DNA from 2 places in the Mesorhizobium sp. M1A.F.Ca.IN.022.06.1.1 genome. Region 2 is predicted to be linked to the other one. Evidence: predicted binding sites of a transcription regulator. Region 2 holds the regulator's gene; the other holds the start of a gene.

Region 1 (4,197 bases), 850 kb from region 2:
CTACCGTGACCTATGCGCTGCGGGACGGCGCGCTGGAGGCGCGGCTGACGGTGGAGAACCGCGCCGGCATGCGCCTGCCTTACGGCCTCGGTTTCCATCCGTGGTTCCCGCGCGGCGACACAACCCTGCTCGAGGCCAAGGCCAGGCGTGTCTGGCTGGAGGACGAGCGCCATTTGCCGGTCGGCGTGGTGCCCGTGAGCGAGCGCCCGGCCTGGGATTTCTCGCGCTCCATCCCGCTGCCGTGGGACTGGGTCAACAACGCCTTCGACGGCTGGAATCGTCGCGCCTCGATCGCGCAACTCGAGGAGGGGATCGGGGTCACGCTCACCGCCTCGCCGGAGCTTGGCGTCTATATCCTCTATTCCCCGTCATCCGACGCCGACTTCTTCTGCTTCGAGCCGGTGTCGCACCCGGTCGATGCGCATCACGGCGAAGGGCTGACGGTGCTTGAAGATGGGCAAACGATGAGCGCGGCGATGCGGCTGGACTGGGCGGTGGCGGGTTGAGGGCAGCCGACCGAGCGCGTGATCTCAACCCTTGAGGGGGAGACGGCCGGCAGGCCAGAGAGGGTCGTCTCACATAGATCGCCAGCATTGTCTTCGTCGCCGACGACGCCGGCGCTTCACGCGCGGCGACGCCCTCTGCCGCCTTCGGCGACATCTCCCCACAAGGGGGAGATCGGACGGCGCGTCGGCTTTCGCCAATCTCCAGCGCCGCAGAGCAGATGCCGAAGCACCTCCCTCACAGCTCCTTCTCCGCCAGCTCCCTGAATTCATCCGGCACCGAGCGCGCTGCTTGCAGCGCGACGGTGCCGTAGCCGACGGCCTGCTTGCCGAAGCGCTGGCGGATCTTGTCTATGGCGCGGTCGGCGCCGAAGCGGGCGAGGCCTTTGCGGCTGCCGGGCTTCAGCTTCTCGTCCGCCAGGCCGAGCGGCAGTTCGAGCTGCAGCTCGGCATGCTCTTCCAGATGCGAGACCGAGATCGCCAGCAGCGAGATTTCCCGTTCGCCCGGGTGAGCGGCGAGCACGCCTCTGACCAGCTCTTCCGCGACGTCAGCGAGCATGGTCGTCGCCTGGATCGGCTGCTCCAGCGTCACCGAGCGCGTGACCGCGCGCATGTCGGCAAAGCGCACGCGCACCGTCACCGTGCGGCCGGGCCGGTCCTTGGCGCGCAGGCGGCTGGCGACGCGATCGGCGAGATGCAGGAGCGTCGGCACGAAGACGCGCGGCAGCGCCGGTTTGCGGCCCAGCGCCGACTGCGCGCCGGCGGAATGGGCGCGGCGATGCGTCTCCAGCCGGCGCGGGTCGCGGTTCCAGGCAAGGGCCGCGAGCTTCTGGCCGGCGGCATGGCCGATCAGCCGCTCCAGCGCGCCGCTATGCGTGCGCGCCAATTGCCCGATCGTCTCGACGCCGATCTCGGCGAGCCTGGCTTTGGTTGCCGGACCGACGCCCCACATCAGCGACACCGGCAAATCGTGCAGGAAGGAAAGCTCGGTGCCAGGCTCGACCACCACCAGCCCGTCGGGCTTGGCCACCTGCGATGCGATCTTGGCGAGATGCTTCGTCCGTGCCACCCCGATCGAGATCGGCAGGCCGAGCTCGCTCTTCACGCGGCGGCGGATGGTTCGCGCAATTTCGTCCGGCGGTCCGAACAGATGCGTGCAGCCGGCGACATCGGCGAAAGCCTCGTCGATCGAGATGCGCTCGACCAGCGGCGTGAAATCGTCGAGCACCTTGATCGCGGCGTCGCCGAGACGCTGGTATTCGCCGAAGCGGCCGCCGACGAAGATGAGCTGCGGACAGAGCTCGCGCGCCCTGCGGCCGGGCATGCCGCCGCGCACGCCAAAAATCTTCGCCTCATAGGAGGCGGCAAGCACTACGCCGCCGCCGACTGCGATCGGCTTGCCGCGCAGCGACGGGTCGAGCAGTTGCTCGACCGAGGCGTAGAAGGCGTCGAGATCGGCATGCAGGATCGTAGCGGCCGAAGCGGCGTTCGTGGCGGCCATCCCGCTCCCGGCTCCATCCATCCGCTTTGCGGCATCGCAGCATTAGCAGCAACTGTTGTAAGCGGTAATGCGTATGAACATAAAGAGAACAAAAGGAGTTTCCTGTCAAGCCGGCCAGCTGGGTATGAGAACATCTGCAACCCGACACAACCAAGGGCTTTGACCGGTTGCGCCGGTGTGCTCCCCTTTGACGGGTTGACCGCTGACCAGGGAGGGGCGCGAAGGATCGCGGCCCAAAACTGCGTCATGCCAGGACGAAGTCAGGAGCCGAGCGACGCGCGAAGACCAGGATGACGAAGTGCGGCCGAGCCGGAGATCCAGGTTCTGAGACGATGGCGGGACAGCGCCCCCTCTGATCGTCCCACATGGGGGATCGGCTGTCCCTTGGCCGACAGCCCCTAGACCGGCTTGGCGTATTGCTCGGCGCTCAGCACCTCGATGCATTGGAACGGCTCATTGCCTTCTACCCAGGCGTCATGCCCGGGCGGGATTGTATAGGAGGTGCCGGCCTCGAAGGTCTTCTGCGTCCCGTCGTCCATGCGTATGGTGATCGTTCCGGACACGACATAGCCGACATGCGAGACCTGGCAGCTGTCAGTCTTGACCACCGGCTTCACGCATTCGGACCATCTCCAGCCCGGCTCCATGTTGAGCCGCCCGAGCGTGTAGCCCGGCAGCCGGACCACTTCGACGCGGGTCTTGGCGGGCGAGCGAACCTCGTCGGGATTGTTATGCGACTTGGATTCGAGCTTGGTGACCTTCATTGCAGCTTCGGCCATGGTATCCTCCCATTTCCAAGGATTGCAAGCGGGGCCTGACGCGCGATCGTCGGCGACCGCTGCCGGATTGATACGCCTTTCAATGAATGATTGCTAATCTAAGTTGCTTGGCGCGGCGCGAAATCGATTTTGCCGCGCAGGCCCTATTGCAAGCACGCTCTGCCGGTGTTTTGCTGTTCCTTGCGCCTGGCACGACGGTGGTTGAGGGGCCACCCCGTTTCTCGCCCTTGGGGAGAATCCTGTGAACCCTCGGCAAGTGAATTTCGCCAATAGCGCCGCGGCAAAGCCAGGCCCCGTCCGCGATAGTCCATTTTCATTTCCGCTCGCGGGCGCGCGCTCACCGCGCCCATCGAAACCGCCATAGGCGAGGCCAAGCCGGGTGGAAGGCGATACTCGAAAAAATCAGAAAAACTGGGAGGAATCGATGCTTCATCAGGTAGGAAAAACGGAAACCCGTCCGCCGGTCGGGGCAGTGCGCCGCACTCCGCCGGCGCTTCGCCAGTGCTGCGACAACTATATCTGTCCGACCTGCGACCAAGTCGTCGAGCTGACGGATTTCCGCCAGGTCGTCTGGCATCAAAGGCCGGGCCATCGGCCGATGGATTTGGATGACTGAGCGGACCTGCCCAAGAAAAAAGGGCCCGAGAGAAAAAGGGCCCGCGCCTACCAGAGGAATGCGCGGGCCGAAGCTGGAGTAGCCATTCGATAAACGCGCAGCCGGCCTACCGGTTGCGCCAGGCGGATCAACCGCCGTTAGCCGGGGCCGGAGCCGGAGCGGCAGGCGCGGGTGCCGGCGTCGTCGACGGTGCCGCAGGCGTCTCCACCTTGGGCGCCTCGACCTTCGGCGCATCGAGCTTCACATTGACATCCGTCGATCCGCCACCGCCGGTGCGGCCACCGACATTGATGATGCCGGTAAAGAACAGCAGGGCCACGATCGCGATGATGGCAAGAACGATCGCCACTGCTGTGCCGGCGCCGCCCCCGCCACTGGTGTTTACAACTGTAGGTCTGTCGGCCATGGTTTCCTCTCCTTTGCCGATTGGGATGTCGTGGCAACGGCGCCAAAGCTGGAATGTTCCTGCTTTCGGGCCACGGTCCCTTGTCAGGCGGGACCTGAGGCCGCACCTTTGAGCGCAGAGGTCCGAATGGGCGATTTCTGGAAACAAGTAGGACCACAACTCATTGTGGCACAACCGTCGAGTAACGTCCCTTCATCGGCGGTTTGAAAGTGGAGTTGCCCGCCATTTCCTGCGATGTGGCGGGCAACTCCCACAATCCCGCAGTATGCCGAGATTCGCGAACCTGTTCGCCGCGCTTTTGCCGGTCGATCCAAACGACCACAGGCGTGCGCGACGTACTTTTAAGCCCTGCCTGCCGCTTCGCTCGATCTCAGCGCGGGCCGCCCAGGCTG
Region 2 (4,197 bases):
TCTGCTGACGGGCAAGGCGCCGGCCGAGGCCGTTTGAGGATGCCCGCGCTTACGCATCTCGGCGCCAAGGGCGAAGCCAACATGGTCGATGTCGGCGGCAAGGCCGAGACGACGCGCACGGCCATCGCCGAAGGGTATGTCACCATGCAGCCGGAAACGCTGGAGATGATCCTGGCCGGCGACGCCAAGAAAGGCGACGTGCTTGGCACGGCGCGCCTCGCCGGCATCATGGCGGCCAAGAAGACGCATGAGCTCATCCCGCTTTGCCATCCCCTCCTTCTCACCAAGGTTGCCGTCGAGATCGAGCCCGATCGCGCGCTTCCCGGCCTGAGGGTCACCGCGCTTGCCAGGGTTACCGGCAAGACCGGGGTCGAAATGGAGGCGCTGACCGCGGCGTCGGTTGCCTGCCTCACCATCTACGACATGGCCAAGGCAGCGGACCGCGCCATGGCGATTTCCGGCATCAGGCTGGTCGAGAAAACCGGCGGCAAGTCGGGCGACTACAAGGTAGGTCCTTAGCATGGCTTTGCTTCCGGTCGCCGAGGCGCTCCAACGCCTGTTGGACGGCGCGACCGCGCTGCCAGGCGAAAGCGTGCCGCTGGCCGACGCGTCCGGCCGGGTGCTGGCCGACCCCGTGGTGGCTCTGCGCACCCAGCCGCCCTTCAATGCGTCGGCGATGGACGGCTATGCCGTGCGGGCCGCCGACGTAGCCTCGGCGCCGGCGCGGCTCTCCGTGATCGGCATGGCGCCCGCCGGGCGTGGCTTCACCGGCTCTGTCGGCAAGGGCGAGGCCGTGCGCATCTTCACCGGCGCGCCGCTCCCCGAAGGCGCCGATACCATCGTTATCCAGGAGAATGTCCGCGATCTCGGCGGCGGCGGCATCGAAGTGACCGAGCCGACCGTGGAGGGACGAAACGTCCGTCGCCGCGGCCTCGACTTCTGCGAGGGCGACCTGCTCCTCGAAAAAGGCCGCCAGCTCGATCCGGCGGCGCTTTCGCTGGCGGCATCGGCCAACCATCCGAGTCTCAACGTGGTGCGGCAGCCGCTGCTCGCCATCATCGCCACCGGCGATGAATTGCTGCCGCCGGGCAGCGCGCTCGGCCCCGACCAGATCATCTCGTCGAATACCTGTGGCGTCACAGCTACGGCCCAGTCGGTCGGCGCGCGCGCGCTCGACCTCGGCATTGCCGCCGACCGCAAGGACGCGATCGCGGCCCTGGTCAAGAAGGCGGTCAAGGCCGGCGCCGACGTCATCGTCACGCTTGGCGGCGCCTCCGTCGGCGACCACGACTTGATCCATGACGTGCTGACCGGCGAAGGCATGCAGCTCGACTTCTGGAAGATCGCCATGCGTCCCGGCAAGCCGCTGATGTTTGGCCGGCTCGGCGACATTCGCTGCATCGGCCTGCCCGGCAATCCGGTCGCAAGCCTGGTCTGCTCGCAGCTGTTCCTGAAGCCGCTTCTGGCGCGGCTGGGCGGCCGGTCCTGCCGTCAGGAAATCCGCACGGCCCGGTTAGGCGTCGCAATGCACGCCAACGATCTCAGGCAGGACTATGTCCGCGCCGTGGTCCGCGAAGATGCGGGGGGTTGATCGCAACACCGTTCGGCATCCAGGATTCCTCGATGTTAAGGATGCTCGCCGATGCCAATGGCCTGATCGTGCGCCAACCCTTCGCACCGGCGGCTGAAGCCGGCGAGGAATGCACCGTTCTGATGTTACGCTGAACAAAACGTCAACACATTCACTAAACTTTAAACGGTTGCGGAACACAACTGGAACAGATAGTGTTTGTTCTGGGTTTGTTTTTCTGATTCTGGTTTCAGAACCCATGGGGGCCGCCATGCTGACGCGCAAACAACATGAACTGCTGATGTTCATCCATGAACGGCTCAAGGAAAGCGGCATTCCGCCGTCTTTCGATGAGATGAAGGAAGCGCTCGACCTTGCCTCGAAATCGGGCATCCACCGCCTGATCACGGCGCTGGAGGAGCGCGGTTTCATTCGCCGGCTTCCGAACCGGGCGCGTGCTCTTGAAGTGCTGCGCCTACCTGACTCGATCGCGCCCGGCCTCAATGCGGCGAAGAAATTCTCGCCGAGCGTCATCCAGGGCGGCCAAGGCAATCTCGGCCGCCAGATCAAACCCGCGGCGCCCGCCCGCACGCCGACGCCCAGCAATGACGACGACGCCGTTTCAGCCGTCTCCATCCCGGTGATGGGTCGCATTGCCGCCGGCGTGCCGATCGACGCCATCCAGCACCAGACGCATTCGATCACAGTGCCGCCGGACATGATCGCGGGCGGCGAGCACTACGCGCTCGAGGTCAAAGGCGATTCGATGATCGAGGCCGGCATCTTCGACGGCGACACGGTCATCATCCGCAACGCCAGCACTGCGAGCCCCGGGGAGATCGTCGTGGCGCTGGTCGATGACGAGGAGGCGACGCTGAAGCGCTTCCGCCGCAAGGGCGCCTCCATCGCGCTCGAGGCTGCCAATCCGGCCTATGAGACGCGCATCTTCGGTCCCGATCGCGTCAAGGTTCAGGGCAAGCTCGTCGGGCTCATCCGCCGCTACTGAGGGGCTGCGGCTTGGCTTTCGGCTTCTCGGGCTTCTTGTAAGGCGCCAACCCCCTCGCCTCACGCGAGTAGCGCCGCTGTTCGTGCCAAGGGCGGTACGGTTTTTCGACGGCGTATTGAATGGTTGCTCGCGCCGTCGCCGATTGCGGATCGAAGAAGACGGCGGCACTGCCGTCGCGCGCGAGCTGCCGCTTGGTGACAACGAGGACACGCGGATCGCGGCAGGGATTGTAGGCCGTGGCGTCGTTAATGACGATGAGGTCTGCGAAGTCGCAGGCAGGCCGGGCAGCTTCGCGTTTTTCGGCGAGCGCGACGATCGCGCCTGATGGATGCCGGCCAATGCAGAGATCGCCCGTGCAGTAAAAGGGCGATCCAGGCGGCAGGTCGACGGGATCGGCTATGTCCAGCGTGCCCTTGGCGAATGTCTCCGGCGGCACGATCGTTTCGGCCTTGAGCGCGCGTTTCCAGTTATCGGTGGTGAACTCGTTCGAGCGGGCACGATTGATGGCGAGTTCGCCGCCGCCGATCGGCATCGCCACCAGATGCGCGTCCTCCGAGATCAGCAGGTCGGGCGTGCGCACCTGCGGGATCATCATGACGGCCGCGGCAGCGAAAGGAATCGCGGCCAGCCTGAGCCACGTAGTCGCCATCGTGGCGATGACGAGCGCGATCGTCGCCAGCAGCACCGAATCGATCGAGATCAGGCCCACGGCATCGACCGGCGACCACTCCGAAATCCACGCCGAGATCGCGATCATCGCCGCCAGGCCCTTGCCCATCAAATAGAGGAAGGGCCCGTCGAAGCCGAACGGCATCATGACCGCGCTGGCGACGGCGAGAAACATCACGATCGTGACGATCGGCATGATCGCGAGATTGGCCAGCAGGCTAAGCGGCGAGACGCGCTGGAAATGCCAGATGGCAAACAGCGCCGTGGCACTTCCGGCAATGATCGACGTCATCGCGGCGCCACCTGCTCCGACTGCCAGTTTGTGCGACATGAACCGCAGGAACGAACGCTTTGCCGGCGGCGCTCTCACCTTGCCGGCGCGGTAGTCGGACCAGCCGGCATAGGCGCCGACAAGGGCGGCGGTTGCCGCGAACGACATCTGAAAGCTCGGGCCAACCACTTCATGCGGCGACACCAGGATGACGGCGATGGCCGAGATCGCCAAATTGCGCATCGTCAGCGCGGCGCGGTCGAAAAGCACGGCGATCAGCATCACGGCCAGCATGATGAAGCTTCGCTCGGCGGCGACCACCACGCCGGAGATGACGAGGTAGGCGGCGATCGACATAAGCGCGATTGCCGCGGCATATTTCTTCACCGGCCGGCGTGACGAAAAATCCGGGAACAGCGCAAAGGCGCCGCGCAGCAGAAGCATGACCGTGCCGGCGACCAGCGCCATGTGCAGGCCCGAAATCGAGATGATGTGATAGATGCCGGTCCGCCGCATCGCCTCGTTGATGTCCTCCGGAATGCCGGCGCGCACGCCGACGATCAGTGCGGCGGCAATTTCGCCTTCGGGTCCGCCGACGGTGCTTCTGATGTGGTCGGCAATATTTTCGCGCGCGTTCTCGATGGCCGAGGCGATGCTCGTCTGGCCGATCGGGTCGGTTGG

The links. Region 2 encodes LexA, which represses DNA repair genes until DNA is damaged. Its sites were predicted from a motif close to TGTTCNNNNTGTGTTCNG; they were not measured.
Region 1: the regulator LexA is predicted to act here: its motif matches at 2,078-2,095, upstream of dinB (DNA polymerase IV).

The regions. Positions count from the first base shown of each region.
Region 1 is NZ_CP034455.1:705,194-709,390, reverse strand. Features, by position in the region: gene EJ078_RS03585 (aldose 1-epimerase) at 1-506, shown strand, start outside; gene dinB (DNA polymerase IV) at 742-2,004, opposite strand; gene EJ078_RS03575 (cupin domain-containing protein) at 2,403-2,783, opposite strand; gene EJ078_RS03570 (hypothetical protein) at 3,163-3,399, shown strand; gene EJ078_RS03565 (hypothetical protein) at 3,527-3,805, opposite strand.
Region 2 is NZ_CP034455.1:6,132,881-6,137,077, reverse strand. Features, by position in the region: gene trpC (indole-3-glycerol phosphate synthase TrpC) at 1-37, shown strand, start outside; gene moaC (cyclic pyranopterin monophosphate synthase MoaC) at 40-519, shown strand; partial or broken gene glp (gephyrin-like molybdotransferase Glp) at 521-1,725, shown strand; gene lexA (transcriptional repressor LexA) at 1,842-2,576, shown strand; gene EJ078_RS29190 (ComEC/Rec2 family competence protein) at 2,560-4,197, opposite strand, start outside.